DNA from 2 places in the Comamonas sp. 17RB genome. Region 1 is predicted to be linked to the other one. Evidence: riboswitches for the same ligand, from Rfam matches in the RefSeq annotation. Region 1 holds a riboswitch; the other holds the start of a gene.
The links. Region 1 has a riboswitch for S-adenosylhomocysteine ahead of ahcY (adenosylhomocysteinase). Riboswitches for the same ligand answer to the same signal wherever they lie in the genome.
Positions count from the first base shown of each region.

Region 2: it holds a riboswitch for S-adenosylhomocysteine, as region 1 does, so the genes downstream of both, metH (methionine synthase) here and ahcY (adenosylhomocysteinase) in region 1, are expected to answer to the same signal.

Region 1 covers NZ_JASHHY010000012.1:72,019-79,926, forward strand. The annotation lists gene QM470_RS19840 (methyl-accepting chemotaxis protein) at 1-538, opposite strand, end outside; gene ahcY (adenosylhomocysteinase) at 694-2,124, opposite strand; S-adenosyl-L-homocysteine riboswitch at 2,200-2,298, opposite strand; gene QM470_RS19850 (response regulator) at 2,325-3,032, opposite strand; gene QM470_RS19855 (DUF4118 domain-containing protein) at 3,068-5,764, opposite strand; gene kdpB (potassium-transporting ATPase subunit KdpB) at 5,793-7,883, opposite strand; gene kdpC (K(+)-transporting ATPase subunit C) at 7,887-7,908, opposite strand, start outside.
Region 2 covers NZ_JASHHY010000014.1:98,319-106,226, forward strand. The annotation lists gene QM470_RS21095 (fumarylacetoacetate hydrolase family protein) at 1-389, shown strand, start outside; gene QM470_RS21100 (Bug family tripartite tricarboxylate transporter substrate binding protein) at 432-1,406, opposite strand; gene QM470_RS21105 (PPK2 family polyphosphate kinase) at 1,511-2,413, opposite strand; gene QM470_RS21110 (LysR family transcriptional regulator) at 2,559-3,476, opposite strand; gene QM470_RS21115 (PACE efflux transporter) at 3,571-4,092, shown strand; gene QM470_RS21120 (VIT1/CCC1 transporter family protein) at 4,319-5,086, shown strand; S-adenosyl-L-homocysteine riboswitch at 5,177-5,280, shown strand; gene metH (methionine synthase) at 5,316-7,908, shown strand, end outside.

The DNA.
Region 1 (7,908 bases):
CGGCATCCGGATCCTGTGCCAGACCGGACCGGTTGCCCAGATCGCGCATGAAGGCGTAAAGGCGTGCGTATTCGGGCGCATGGGCGGCAAAGGCCTTCTGCGCGAAGTCGGCATCGGCCGGCAGCGCGGCAATCTTGCCCTGCAGTTCCTTCCAGCCCTGCTGCAGGCCTTCGGTTTCCTTGCGCATGTCGTAGTAGCGCTGTTGCGCCGCGACGCGGGCTTCGATCTTGGCCAGCGTCTTGTCCACCACCGCCGCCTGGCGCTGGAAGGACTGCATCAGCGCCGCATCGCCGGCCTGGCCGGTGATGGCCACCCGGCGGCTTTCGATCAGCACCTGGTTCCACTCCACCAGATCGGCCATCAGCGCCACCGCGGCACGCTTGGCCTCCAGTGCCTGCACCCGCGCCTGGTAGCGCTGTGCCGCCATGGCACCCACCAGCCCCAGCATCAGCAGCAGCGGAATGCCCGCCAACAGGAATTTGGGACCCAGTCGCAAACGCGACATCAATGCCACAGCGGGCTGAAACAAACCTCTCATGACCTGGCTTCTCCTTGTTGTATGCGATCCGAAAATGAATCGGCCTCCTGTGTACGGGGCCTTGCACCCATGATTTCGGCATTCGCATGGCAAGCTGAAGTCAAGCCCGCAGGTCATGCACCGTGGCAGCCAACGGCTGCCACGGCCTCCGCCCATCAATAACGGTAGGTTTCAGGCTTGTAAGGGCCTTCCTTCTTGACGCCGATATAGGCGGCCTGGGCTTCGGTCAGCTCGGTCAGCTGGGCACCGACCTTCTTCAGGTGCAGGCGTGCCACCTTCTCGTCCAGCACCTTGGGCAGCACATAGACCTTGCCGACTTCGTAGGCGTCGGGGCGGGTGAACAGCTCGATCTGGGCCAGGGTCTGGTTGGCGAAGGAGTTGGACATCACGAAGCTGGGGTGGCCGGTGGCGCAGCCCAGGTTCACCAGACGGCCCTTGGCCAGCAGGATGATCTTCTTGCCGTCCGGGAAGGTGATGTGGTCGACCTGGGGCTTGATTTCTTCCCACTCGTACTTCTCGATCGAAGCGACGTCGATTTCGTTGTCGAAGTGACCGATGTTGCAGACGATGGCTTCATCCTTCATCGCCAGCATGTGCTCGTGGCGGATGATGTCCTTATTGCCGGTGGTGGTCACGAAGATGTCGCACTTGTCGGCGGCATATTCCATGGTCACGACCTTGTAGCCTTCCATCGAGGCCTGCAGGGCGTTGATCGGGTCGATCTCGGTCACCCACACCTGGGCGCGCAGCGCGGACAGGGCCTGGGCGCAGCCCTTGCCCACGTCACCGTAGCCGGCCACCACGGCCACCTTGCCGGCGATCATCACGTCGGTGGCGCGCTTGATACCGTCCACCAGCGATTCGCGGCAGCCGTACAGGTTGTCGAACTTGGACTTGGTGACCGAGTCGTTCACGTTGATGGCACGGAACAGCAGGCTGCCGTTGGCCGACATTTCGTTCAGGCGGTGCACGCCGGTGGTGGTTTCTTCGGTCACACCCAGGATCTGGGCCGACTTGCGGCTGTACCAGGTGGGGTCCACGGCCAGCTTGGCCTTGATGGCGGCGAAGACGATCTTCTCTTCTTCCGAACCGGGGTTGGCCAGCACGGACAGGTCCTTCTCGGCCTTCTTGCCCAGGTGCATCAGCATGGTGGCATCGCCGCCATCGTCCAGAATCATGTTGGGGCCTTCGTTGTCGGTGCCGGCAGCGCCGAATTCGAAGATGCTGTGGGTGTAATCCCAGTAGTCCTTCAGCGATTCGCCCTTGATCGCGAACACCGGCACGCCGGTTTCAGCGATGGCGGCCGCTGCGTGGTCCTGGGTCGAGAAGATGTTGCACGACGCCCAGCGCACCTGTGCGCCCAGTGCGGTCAAGGTCTCGATCAGCACGGCCGTCTGGATCGTCATGTGCAGCGAACCGGTGATGCGGGCACCCTTCAGCGGCAGGGCGGCTGCGAATTCCTCGCGCACAGCCATCAGGCCGGGCATCTCGGTTTCGGCGATCTTGATTTCCTTGCGACCCCAGGCGGCCAGGGAAATGTCGGTGATGGCCGAATCGGCAGGGTTGAAGCGCACAGCAGCGTTCATGGTTTTCTCCAAAAATTGAATGAAAAACCACGTTCTGAGGCAGAGGGGAAAAATACCGTCTCACCGCACAGAAAGCGTGGGTGAGCGTCGTTGCGGGATGAAATCCGAGCCTCACGCCCCGCTGACGCCCCGCGGGTGGCGGGGCTGGGGAACGCTGCAACGCTCCTCGGATGAGCGGCGATTATACCGGCACTGACCGGTCAGGCCGCCAGACCGACCAGCCGATACCCGACCTGCAGCTCGGTCACCAGGTGCGCCGGCTGCGCAGGGTCCTGCTCCAGCTTCTGCCGCAGATTGGCCATGTGCACGCGCAGATAGTGGGGCCGGTCCAGGTATTCCGCCCCCCAGACCTGCAGCAGCAGCTGGCGGTGCGTCAGCACCTTGCCGTGGCCGGCAACCAGGGCCGCCAGCAGGCGGAACTCGATCGGGGTCAGGTGCACCGGCACCCCGTCGCGCACCACATCGTGCGCCGCCAGGTCCACGGTCACGCTGCCAAAGCGTGCACTGGTGCCAGGCTTGTCGGTGGCCGACGCCTGCTGGCGGCGCCGCAGCATCGCACGCAGGCGCGCCAGCAGCTCGGGCACGCCAAACGGCTTGGTCAGGTAGTCGTCCGCACCGGCATCCAGTGCCGCCACCTTCTCCTCTTCCCGCTCGCGGGCGGACAGCACCAGAATCGGCAGCAGACTCCAGCCGCGCAGCTCGGCAATCACGGTCTTGCCATCGGCATCGGGCAGCCCCAGGTCCAGCACCACAGCGTCGGGCTGGCGGCTGGCGGCCTCGATCAGGCCGCGCTTGGCGGTCTCGGCTTCGAAGACCTGCCAGCCTTCGTCCTCCAGCGCCAGGCGCACAAAGCGGCGGATGCTGGCATCGTCTTCGATCAGCAGAATGCGGGGGGCGACGGTCGTCATGTTCGGGTTTGCGGGTGGTGCACGGGATTGTCGGCTCAATCGTCCATGGATGGCTGCTCGGGCACCGGCAGGCGCACGCGAAAGACCGCTCCCGGCCCGGGCTCTGCCGCTGCCACTTCCAGACGGCCGCCATGGGCCTGCACGATGCGCAACGCCAGGGCCAGCCCCAGCCCCATGCCAAACACGGCGCTCTCCGACTGTCCGCGGGTAAAGGGCTCGAACAGCTGCTGCGCCGACAGGTGGGCGGGCAGGCCCGGGCCGGCATCCTGCACGCTCAGCACACAGTCTCCGCCCTCCACTCCCGCGGCCACGGTGATCGCCGTGCCTGCAGGGGTGTATTTGATGGCGTTGTCCAGCAAATTGACCAGCACGCGCTCCATCAGCACGGCGTCCAGCTCCAGCAAGGGCAGACCGGCTGGCAACGCCGTGTGCAGCACATGCCCGGCCAGGCGCTCGCGCATCTGCGCCAGGGCGCTGCCCACCAGTTCGTCCACCGGCAGCCACTCGCGCTGCAGGTGGACGCCGCCTTGCTGCAGCCGCGCCATGGCCAGCAGGTTGTCCACCAGCTGCTGCAGGGCCTGCGCCTGGTTGCGGATCTGCACCAGCATGTGCTGCACCGGCCCCTGCGGCGCATGGGGCAGTGCAGCCTGGGCCGCCCCCAGAATGCCGGTCAGCGGGGTGCGCAGGTCGTGCGACACGGCGGAGAGCAAGGTATTGCGCATGCGCTCGCCTTCCATGGCGATCTGGGTCTGCTGCGCCACGTCCACAAAATGCACCCGCTCCAGCGCCAGCGCAATCTGGCTGGCACAGGCATCGAGCAGGCGGCGCTCTTCGGGCACCCGCAGCTTCTGCGGTGCGCTCAGCTGCAGCACCAGCACGCCGCGGGAGCGCACGGGCGCCATCAGCGGCACATACAGCGCGGGCGCGGCGGCCAGGGTGTCCGTTCCCTGGCCCGCCATCTGGCCATGCTCCATGCTCCAGCGGCCCACGCTGGCATCGATGGCGCATTCGCTGCCCTGCGCCAGCTGCAACTGCTCATCGGCATCGGGCAGCAGCAAGCCGGTCTGTGCACCAAAGACGCCGGAAATCGTGGTCAGCGCAATCTGCGTGACCTGCTGCTGCGTCAATGCGCCCGACAGATCCCGCGCCAGCCTGGCCAGTGCGCCGGCACGCCGTTCGCGCTCGGCGGCCACCCGCGCCTCATGGCGCAGGCGCGCCGTCAGCTGGCCGCAGACCAGGGCCACGCCCAGCATCAGACAGAAGGTGAACAGGTATTGCGTGTCGTTGACGCTGAACGAATTGCGCGGTGGCACAAAGTAGAAGTCGAACAGCAGCACCGACAGCAGGGCCGCCCAGGCCCCGGGGCCGCGCCCCCAGCGCACGGCCGACAGCACCACCACCAGCAGAAACAGCATGACCACATTGGCCGGGTCAAACACCTGCAGCAGCAGCTCGGCCAGCGCCGTCGCGGCCAGGCAGGCCAAGGTCACGCCCCCATAGCCCTTCCAGGGAATCGCCTGCTCCCGCGCCACGGGAAAGCGCAGGCTGCTGTCAGGCTTGACCTTTTTGACGGACAGCAGCAGCACATCGAGACCGGGGTCCAGCATGGCGATCTGCTCCGACAGGCTGGGCGGACGCCAGGGCAGCCAGCGGATCCAGGGTTGGTGCACCCGCGCCAGCACCAGGTGGCTGGCATTGCGCTCGCGCGCAAAGTCCACCAGGGCCTGCGCCACCTGCGCACCCGGAATGGTGGCGGTTTCCGCCCCCAGGCGGGCAGCCAGCGCCAGGGTCTTGAGCACGGCCTCCTGCGCCGCCCGGGGACGGTGCTGGCGCTGCGGGGCATCCACATAGACCACCACCCAGTCGGCTTCCAGCCGCCGTGCCAGGCGAGCCACCTGGCGCACCAGGGCATCGTCACCGGCGCGGCCGCCCACGCCCACCAGCAGGCGCTCGCGCGTGGGCCAGACATCGCCGATGGCGCGTTCGCGCCGGTAGTCGCGCATGTCTTCATCGACCCGGTCGGCCGTGCGGCGCAGCGCCAGCTCGCGCAGCGCCAGCAGATTGCCCTGCCGGAAGAAATTGCGCGAAGCCCGTTCGGCCTGCTCCAGCGGATAGACCTTGCCCGCCTTCAGGCGCTTGAGCAGCTCTTCCGGGGGAATGTCGACGACGATGACCTCATCGGCATCGTCGAACAGGTGGTCGGGCACGGTCTCATGGACCTGGATGCCCACGATGCCGCTCACCACATCGTTCAGGCTCTCCAGGTGCTGGACGTTGAGCGTGGTCCAGACCTCGATGCCCGCCTCCAGCAGCTCCTGCACATCCTGCCAGCGCTTGGGGTGGCGCGAACCGGCGACATTGCTGTGCGCCAGCTCGTCCAGCAGCAGCACGTCCGGGTGGCGTGCCAGGGCGGCGTCCAGATCGAACTCGGTCAGTTGCTTACCCTGGTAGTTCAGCGGGCGCCGCGGCAGCAGTTCCAGGTCATGCAGCTGCTGCTCGGTCTCGGCGCGGCCATGTGTTTCCACCAGCCCCACCAGCACGCCACGCCCGGCCTGCCGCTCGCGCTGCGCGGCCGCCAGCATGGCGTAGGTCTTGCCCACTCCGGCGTTGGAGCCGAAGTAGATGCGCAGCTTGCCGCGCCCGGCCTGGGCCTGCTGGGCCTGCAGCTGGGCCACCAGGACATCGGGATCCGGACGCACAGGCGCGGAGCTGGTGCTGGGTGTCAATGGCATCGTGCAGTCATTGTCGAAGATTTCGATGTCATACCAGCCCCAGCGCGGTCAGCAACAGATCGATCAGCTTGATGCCGACAAACGGCACGATCAGCCCGCCCAGTCCGTAGATCAGCAGGTTGCGGCGCAGCAGGATGGCGGCGCCCACGGCGCGGTACTGCACGCCCCGCAAGGCCAGCGGCACCAGGGCGATGATGATCAGCGCATTGAAGATCACCGCGCTCAGGATGGCGGAGTCCGCGCTGTGCAGCTGCATCACATTGAGCGAGGCCAGCTGCGGGTAGGTGCCCACAAAGGCCGCCGGAATGATGGCGAAATACTTGGCCACATCGTTGGCAATGCTGAAGGTGGTCAGCGCCCCCCGCGTCATCAGCATCTGCTTACCGGTTTCCACCACCTCGATCAGCTTGGTCGGGTTGCTGTCCAGGTCCACCATATTGCCGGCTTCTTTCGCCGCCTGGGTGCCGCTGTTCATGGCCACGGCCACATCGGCCTGTGCCAGGGCCGGCGCATCGTTGGTGCCATCCCCGGTCATGGCCACCAGCCGGCCTGCCGCCTGGTGCGAGCGGATCAGCTGCAGCTTGTCCTCGGGCCGGGCTTCGGCCAGGTAATCGTCCACCCCGGCTTCGGCGGCAATTGCAGCGGCCGTCAGCGGGTTGTCGCCAGTCACCATCACCGTCTGTATGCCCATGCGGCGCAGCTCGGCAAAGCGCTCGCGCATGCCGGGCTTGACCACATCCTTGAGCTCGATCACGCCCAGCACCCGTGCGCCATCGGCCACCACCAGCGGCGTGCTGCCCTTGCGCGAGACGTTGTCCACCGACAGCTGCACCGAAGCGGGAAAGCTGCCGCCCAGCGCCTCGACATGCCGGCGCACGGCATCCGCGGCCCCCTTGCGCAGGCTGCGCTCCCCTTGCGAGCCCTGCAGATCCACGCCGCTCATGCGCGTCTGTGCCGTGAAGGGCACGAACACGCCCGGAAAGTCTGCGCTGCGGCGCTCCGGCAGGCCATGGCGCTCCCTGGCCAGGGACACCACGCTGCGGCCTTCCGGGGTTTCATCGGCCAGCGAGGCCAGCTGGGCCGCTTCGGCCAGCTGCGCGCCGGTCACGCCCGGGGCGGGCAGGAACTCGCTGGCCTGGCGGTTGCCCAAGGTGATGGTGCCGGTCTTGTCCAGCAGCAGCACATCCACGTCACCGGCCGCCTCCACGGCCCGACCCGAGGTGGCGATGACATTGGCCTGCATCATGCGGCTCATGCCCGCCACGCCAATGGCCGACAGCAGGCCGCCGATCGTGGTCGGAATCAGGCAGACCAGCAGCGCAATCAGCACCGCCATGCCGACCACCGACCCGGTGCCGGCCTGTGCCACCGCGAAAGCCGAGAACGGCCACAAGGTGACAATGACCAGCAGAAACACCAGCGTCAGCCCCACGAGCAGGATCGTCAGCGCCATTTCATTCGGCGTCTTCTGGCGCTTGGCCGACTCGACCATGGAAATCATGCGGTCCAGAAACGACTCGCCGGGATTGACCGTGACCTCCACCACCAGCCAGTCCGACAGCACCCGCGTGCCGCCGGTCACGGACGAGAAGTCGCCGCCGGCCTCGCGGATCACGGGGGCCGATTCGCCGGTGATCGCACTTTCGTCCACCGAGGCCACACCGTCGATCACCGTGCCATCGAGGGCGATGGTGTCACCCGCCTCCACATAGATCACTACCCCCTTGCGCAGCTCGCTGGCGCGTATCGGAATCCACGCACTGCCCACCTGCGGCTGCTGCAGCACCTTGGCCACGGTGTCCCGCTTCATGCCGCGCAGGCTGGCCGCCTGGGCGCGGCTGCGCCCCTCGGCCAAGGCCTCGGCAAAGTTGGCAAACAGCACGGTGAACCACAGCCACAGTGCGATCGCCAGCACCAATCCATCGCTCTGGCCATCCGGCGCCAGCAGGCCCTGTCCCCACAGCAGACTGGTCAGTACAGCCCCCAGGTAGACCACAAACATCACCGGGTTGGCCCACTGCGTGCGCGGTGAGAGTTTGCGCACCGCATCCCACAGCGCCGACTTCACCAGCCGGGCATCCAGCAGGCTGTGGCCTGCCCCCATTTTCTGAGCACGCATGGCTTACTCCTTCCCCGGTTGGTGG
Region 2 (7,908 bases), on a different contig from region 1:
GCGTGGCACTGGAGTGGGTGGACGTGCGCTGGCGCGATGGCCTGAAGGCCCCCGCGCTGGCCCAGCTGGCCGACGGCCAGTGCCACGGCGGCCTGCTGCTGGGCGACTGGCAGGGCATGGACGCGCTGCAGGGCCGGGACTGGAGTGCGCAGACCTGCGCCGTCACACTCAACGGCGCCGCGCCGCAGGTGTTTACCGGCACGCACAGCCTGGGCGATCCGGCCTGGCTGCTGCGCGACTGGCTGCAGCATGTGGCGCAGGCCTACGGCAGCGTGCCGGCCGGGACGGTGGTCACCACCGGCACCTGGTGCGGCTGCATGCAGCTGCAGGCCGGTGACCGTTTCCACGCCGAATTTGCCGGCCTGGGCACATTGGCCTGGCAGTTCTGACGCAGGCCGGCCGCCGCGCGGGCGGCAAGCCCTGCCGCGGCCTTACAGCGTGATGCGGGCCTTGCGGATGATGTCCGCATTGGCGCGGCTTTCCTGCTGCAGCAGGTTGCCAAATTCCGCCGGGCTCATCTGCAGGCCCACGTTGTCGGTGCTGCGCAGCGCTTCCTGGATGGCGGGCGTGGCCAGCTGGGCCTGGACCACGCTGCTCAGGCGCTGCACCACGTCGCTGGCGGTGCGCACCGGCGCCACAAAGCCGAACAGCGAGGTGATGTTGGCCGCCGCCAGGCCTTTTTCTGCCAGCGTTGGCACCTGGGGCTGGTTGGGGGCGCGCTGCGGGCCGGTCGTGGCCAGCACGCGCAGCTTGCCCTGGGTGATCAGGCCGTTGATGGTGCCGTAGGGGTTGCCGGTCATGATCTCGAAATGCCCGCCCACGGCGTCGTTCACCGTCTGGCCCACGCCCTTGTAGGGCACATGCACAAACTGTGCGCCGGTCTGGTGCTGGATCTGCTCCAGCATGATGTGACCCACCGAGCCCACACCGGAGGTGGCGAAGCGGATGGTGCCGGGCTGGGCCTTGGCCTGGGCGATCAGGTCTTCCCAGCTCTTGCCCTGGAAGGCCGGCGTGGCCAGCACATAGACCGGCGAATACATCATCGGCGCCACGGCCACCACGTCCTTGGCGGGATCGTAGGGCAGCTTCATCAGGTGGGGCGACAGCGTCAGCGGGCTGATGGCGGTCAGGGCCAGCGTATAGCCATCGGGCGCGGCCTTCAGCACCTCGGCCATGCCCACGGTGCCGCCGGCACCGCCCTTGTTCTCCACCACCATGGGCTGGCCCAGGGCCTGGGCCATCTGGTCGATCAGCCGGCGACCCACGCTGTCGGTGACGCCGCCGGCGGCATAGGGAATCACCACCCGGATGGGGCGGGCGGGCCAGGGGCTCTGGGCCCAGACGGGCAGGGCGGCCGCGGTGCAGAGAGCGGTGCTGCGGGACAGAAACAGGCGGCGGTCGATCATCGGTAGGGCTCCAGTATGGGAACGGTGTGACAAGGCATCCATGCTCGGTGCCGGGGCGCAGGGCGTCCATAGACGCTGTCCCTAGGCCCCGGGGGGGCACGCACTCAGACCACGGTGATTTTTTCCAGCGCCGGGTCCCCGGGCGGGTAGCGCAGATCCAGGTTGTGCAGCAGCTCGCGCAGCAGCGTGGCCACCATCAGGTTGCGGTGGGTCTTGGAGTCGGCCGGCACGATGGTCCACGGCGCCCACGGCGTGTGCGTGGCGGCCAGCAGGTGGGCATAGGCCTGCTGGTAGTCGGACCACTGGGCGCGCACCTGCAGGTCGTTCTGGTCGAACTTCCAGTGCTTGGCCGGATCGTCCAGGCGCTCCTGCAGGCGCAGGCGCTGCTCGTCCTGGCTGATGTGCAGCATGAACTTGACGACGAGGGTGCCGGTCTCGCTGAGCATGCGCTCGAAGTCGTTGATCTGCGCGTAGCGCTGCTGTTGCTGTTCGGGCGTGAGCCAGCCGTTGACCACGGGCACCAGCACGTCTTCATACTGGCTGCGGTTGAAGACCACCACCTCGCCCGCGCCCGGCACCTGCTGGTGGATGCGCCACAGATAGTCGTGGGCTTTCTCGGTCTCGGTGGGTGCTTTCCAGCCCACGGTGCGCACGCCCAGCGGCGACATCTGGCCGAACACGCCGCGCAGCGTGCCGTCCTTGCCGGCCGCATCCATGCCCTGCAGGATCACCAGCAGCTTGTAGCGCCGGTCGGCATAGAAGATGTTCTGCAGTGCGTCCAACTCCCCGGCCAGCTCCAGCACCCTGGCCTTGTCCTGCGCCTTGCCTTTACCGGTGGCAAACGGTTTTCCGGCCGGGTCGAAGTGCGACAGGTCCACAAAGCGCCCGGTGCTGCCGGCCTGCGGGCTGCCCGGCTGGCAGCTTTGCCAGCACTTGCGCAGCGCCGCATCGCGGCTGGTGAACGGGGAGGCGGGCGTGGAAGGGGGCGCGGCTTTCTTGGTGGCCATGGCAGGCGGCTCCTGGTGCGAAGGGAAATGCTGGCAAAACCGTAGCTGCTTGTGCCATCCACAAGCACTGTTGCAACTGTTGTGCCATAAATCCGCGGGCTGCGCCAGCCGGTACCTGCAGTGTTCAGTGTTCAGTGCCCGGTGCTCAGTGCGCGGGGCGTTCGCGCAGCATGTGCACAAAGCGCTGCGCGGCCAGGCCCAGGGGCCGCTCCTTGGACCAGACCCAGTCCACGAACAAGGTGGTGCCGTTGCTCAGGTTCTGCACGGGAATCTCCAGCAGCGTGCCGGCGGCAATGTGGGCCTCCACCAGGCCCTTGGGCAGCCAGCCCCAGGCCAGGCCGGTGCTGATCAGCGACAGCGCCGCCTGGTGGCTGTCGGTGCGCCACTGCTGGTGGGCAAACACAAAGCGCGGATCGGTCTGCTGCGGGTCGCGGCTGGCTACCAGCACCTGGCGCGTGGCGGCCAGCTGGTCCACGTTCAGCTGGGGGGCGGGGCCCCCGGGTGCCTGGGCGGCCAGTGCGGCGCGCCAGGGGGCGAACTGCGGGGCCATCACGGCCACCAGGGTTTCCTGGCCCATTTCCTGGAAGTCCTCGCGCCCGTCAATCGCCGGGCGCTCGAACACCAGGGCCAGCTGGGCGCGGCCGGCGTGCAGCAGCTCCAGTGCATCGTCCTGCGGCGCGGCCAGCACCTCCACCGTCAGTGCGGGGAATTCCTGCACCAGCGGCACCAGGCCATCGGCCCAGGCGGTGGACAGCAGCTCGGGCGCAATGGCAAAGGTCAGCCGCTCTTCCAGCCCCTGGTGCAGGGCCTGGGCCTGCTGGTTGAGCTGCTGCAGCTGAGCGGCCAGCAAACGCGCCTGCGGCTCCAGCGCACGGGCCGCGGCGGTGGGCCGGGGTTCGCGCCCGCTGCGGTCGAACAGCTGCAGGTCCAGCTCGGCCTCCAGCTGGGCAACGGCCATGCTGACGGCCGACGGCACGCGCCCCAGCCGGCGCGCGGCGGCGGAAAACGAGCCGCTGTCCAGCACGGCCAGAAACAGCGGGACCTGTTCGGGAGGAAAAGCCATGCCGGGCAATCTATCAGTAAATTTGAAAGAAGCTGACTTTCTTCTTCAGTTTTCAAAACATACACTGCGCAGCATGTCGAAACCCGTCTCTGCGATGGCATCCGCAAGTTCTCTCTCTGCCTCTTCCTCTGCTTCGTCTGTTTCTCCCGTAACCGCCACCCCTGTCCGTGCCACGGGCCTGCAAGGGGCCAAGCGCCGTGTGGTGTTTGTCGGCCTGTATGAGCTGATCGCCATCATCGTCTCCAGCCTGCTGTTCATGGCCACAGGCCAGGATTCGGGCGCCTCCGGGGTGATGGCCGTGGTGGCTTCCTCCATCGCCATCCTGTGGAACCTCACGTTCAACTGGCTGTTCGAGCGTTGGGAGCTGCGCCAGACCCAGAAGGGCCGCTCCCTGCTGCGCCGCATCGTGCATGCCGTGGGCTTTGAAGGCGGTATCGCCGCCATGCTGATCCCGCTGATGGCCTGGTGGTTCGAGATCTCGCTGTGGCAGGCCGTGGTGATGGAAGCCGGTCTGCTGGTGTTCTTCATGGTCTACACCTTTGTCTTCAACTGGTGCTTTGACCGCATCTTTGGCCTGCCGGCCTCGGCCCAGGCACAGCCGGTCGCCGCCAGCTGACGGTCTGTCCCCGCCGGGCGGCAGCCACCGCAACCGCTGTAACCGGCGCGGCACCCCTCCCAAAAAAATTTGAAAAGCCCGCTGCATCGCAGCGGGCTTTTTTGCGCCACGCGGTGCGTGCGCATTCCGGCATCCCTGTACCCCGGCAATCCGCGGCACGGCGCACAATGCTTGGCAGGTGCGGCGTCACCGTCCGGGTGAATGCCGTCTGTGCCAGGAGTTTGCCGTGCAGCCATCGCCTTCCTCGTCACCTTCGTCTTCTGCCGCAGGCCATGCCCCTGCCGGTGCGCCGCATGCGGTGCTGGACCGCAGCCATGGGGCGGCCCTGTCCAGCCGGCTGAACTGGCTGCGCGCGGCCGTGCTGGGCGCCAATGACGGCGTGCTGTCCACGGCCGGCCTGGTGCTGGGCGTGGCCGGGGCCAATGCCAGCTTCTCCGCCCTGCTGGCGGCCGGCGTGGCCGGGCTGGTGGCGGGCGCGCTGTCGATGGCGGCGGGCGAATACGTTTCCGTCAGCACCCAGCGCGACACCGAGAAAGCGGCCGTGCACCAGGAAAAGGCCGAGCTGGCGGCCCTGCCCGAGGCCGAGCTGCGCGAGCTGACCGCCATGCTCCAGCGCAAGGGCCTGCAGCACGCCACCGCCCACCAGGCCGCGCTGGAGATGACGCAGCACGACGCCCTGGCCGCCCATGCGGAGCTGGAGCTGGGCATACAGCCCGGCCAGTACACCAACCCCTGGCATGCGGCCTGGGCCTCGGCCCTGTCGTTTGCCATCGGGGCGCTGGTGCCGCTGCTGACCGTGCTGCTGTCCCCCGCAGACCGGGCCGTGCCCTGGACGGCCGTGGCGGTGCTGCTGGCGCTGGTGGCCACCGGCGTGGCATCGGCGCACCTGGGCGGCGCACCGCGCCTGCGGGCGGCCTTGCGCAATGTGGCGGGGGGCCTGCTGGCCATGGGCGTGACCTATGCGGTCGGCCGCCTGGTGGCCGGGCAGATATAGCCCCGCAGGGGAGCGTCCAGCGTGCGGCCGACCCGCCTTGCGGGCACACAACAGGCACGGAGGCGCTGCACGCCGTAAAATTGCAGGCTTCGCCCCAAGGAGCGCTGCAGCGGCCCGGTTGATGCCAACCCGCCCGTCAGGCTTGGGGCCCCGGCAGGCTGCGGCCCTGCCGCATGCAACGGCGCTCACCTGTTTTGTATCCCCAATTGTTTTCACACAGGTGAGTGCGATGTCTGCTGCTGTCCCCGTCTCTATTCCTCCCATGCGCCTGTCGGGCCTGGAGCCCGTGTTCATCGGCGAGGACACGCTGTTCGTCAACGTGGGCGAGCGCACCAACGTCACCGGCTCCAAGGCGTTTGCGCGCCTGATCCTGAACGAGCAGTACGAGGAAGCCCTGGCCGTGGCCCGCCAGCAGGTGGAAAACGGCGCCCAGGTGATCGACGTGAACATGGACGAGGCCATGCTGGACAGCAAGGCGGCCATGGTGCGGTTCCTGAACCTGATTGCGTCGGAACCCGACATCGCCAAAGTGCCGGTGATGGTGGACAGCTCCAAGTGGGAGGTGATCGAGGCCGGCCTGCGCTGCCTGCAGGGCAAGGGCATCGTCAATTCCATCTCCATGAAGGAAGGTGTCGAGGAGTTCAAGAAGCACGCCAAGCTGGTCAAGCGCTATGGCGCGGCCGCCGTGGTCATGGCCTTTGACGAAAAAGGCCAGGCCGACACCTACGAACGCAAGATCGAGATCTGCGAGCGCGCCTACCGCCTGCTGGTCGATGAGGTCGGCTTCCCACCCGAAGACATCATCTTCGACCCGAACATCTTTGCCGTGGCCACCGGCATTGAAGAGCACAACAACTACGGCGTCGATTTCATCGAAGCCACGCGCTGGATCAAGCAGAACCTGCCCGGTGCCAAGGTGTCCGGTGGCGTGTCCAACGTGTCGTTCTCGTTCCGCGGCAACGACCCGGTACGCGAAGCCATCCACACCGTGTTCCTGTACCACGCGATTGCGGCCGGCATGGACATGGGCATCGTCAACGCTGGCATGGTTGGCGTGTACGACGATCTGGAACCCCAGCTGCGCGAGCGCGTGGAAAATGTGGTGCTGAACCGCCGCCCCGATGCGGCCGAGCGTCTGCTGGAGATCGCCGACCAGGCCAAGGGCAACGCCAAGGACGACAGCAAGAAGCTGGAATGGCGCGGCACGGCCGAGCACCCCCGCACCGTCAGCGAACGCCTGTCGCACGCCCTGGTGCACGGCATCACCGACTTCATCACCGAAGACACGGAAGAGGCCTACCAGGCGATCGTGGTGCAGGGCGGCGGCCGCCCGCTGCACGTGATCGAAGGGCCGTTGATGGACGGCATGAACGTGGTGGGTGACCTGTTCGGCGCGGGCAAAATGTTCCTGCCCCAGGTCGTTAAGTCCGCCCGCGTGATGAAGCAGGCCGTGGCCCACCTGGTGCCCTACATCGAAGAGGAAAAGCGCCAGCAGGAAGCCGCCGGCCTGGATGTGTCGAGCAAGGGAAAGATCGTCATCGCCACCGTCAAGGGCGATGTGCACGACATCGGCAAGAACATCGTCACCGTGGTGCTCCAGTGCAACAACTTCGAAGTCATCAACATGGGCGTGATGGTGCCCTGCCATGAGATCCTGGCCCGTGCCAAGGCCGAGGGGGCGGACATCATCGGCCTGTCCGGCCTGATCACCCCTAGCCTGGAAGAGATGCAGTATGTCGCAGGCGAAATGCACAAGGACGACTACTTCCGCATCAAGAAGATTCCGCTGCTGATCGGCGGCGCGACCTGCTCGCGCGTGCACACGGCCGTGAAGATTGCGCCCAACTACGAAGGCCCGGTGGTCTATGTGCCCGATGCCTCGCGCTCGGTCAGCGTGGCGCAGAGCCTGCTGGGCGAAGGCAAGGATGCCTATGTCAGCGAGGTGATGGCCGACTACGACAAGGCCCGCAGCCAGCACGCCAACAAGAAGAAGACCCCGCTGTGGACGCTGGAGCAGGCCCGCGCCAATGCCACGCCGGTGGACTTTGCCCACCATGCTCCGGTGGTGCCCCGTGCGCTGGGGCGCAAGGTGTTCCAGAACTTCGATCTGGCCGAGATTGCCCGCTACATCGACTGGGGCCCGTTCTTCCAGACCTGGGACCTGGCCGGTCCCTATCCCGCCATCCTCGAGGACGAGGTCGTGGGCGAGCAGGCACGCCAGGTGCTGGCCGATGCCCAGGCCATGCTCAAGAAGATCATCGAAGGCCGCTGGCTGCAGGCCAATGGTGTGATGGGCCTGTTCCCAGCCAACCGGGTGGGCGACGACGTCGTGTTCTATACCGATGAGTCGCGCACCAAGGTGCTGAGCACCTGGTACGGCATGCGCCAGCAGACTGAAAAGCAGATCGTGGACGGCGTGATGCGCCCCAGCCGCTGCCTGGCCGACTTTGTGGCCACCAGGGACAGCGGCATTGCCGACTACGCCGGCATGTTCGCCGTCACCGCGGGCATCGGTGCGGAGAAGAAGGACCAGGAATTCGAAGCTGCGCTGGACGACTACAGCGGCATCATGTTCAAGGCCCTGGCCGATCGCCTGGCCGAAGCCTTTGCCGAGTGCCTGCACGAGCGCGTGCGCAAGGACCTGTGGGGCTATGCCGAAGACGAGCAGCTGAGCAACGAGCAACTGATCAAGGAACAGTACAAAGGCATCCGTCCCGCGCCGGGCTACCCCGCCTGCCCCGACCACACGGCCAAGACCGATCTGTTCAAGGTGCTGAACGCCCAGGAGATCGGCATGACCCTGACCGAAAGCCTGGCCATGT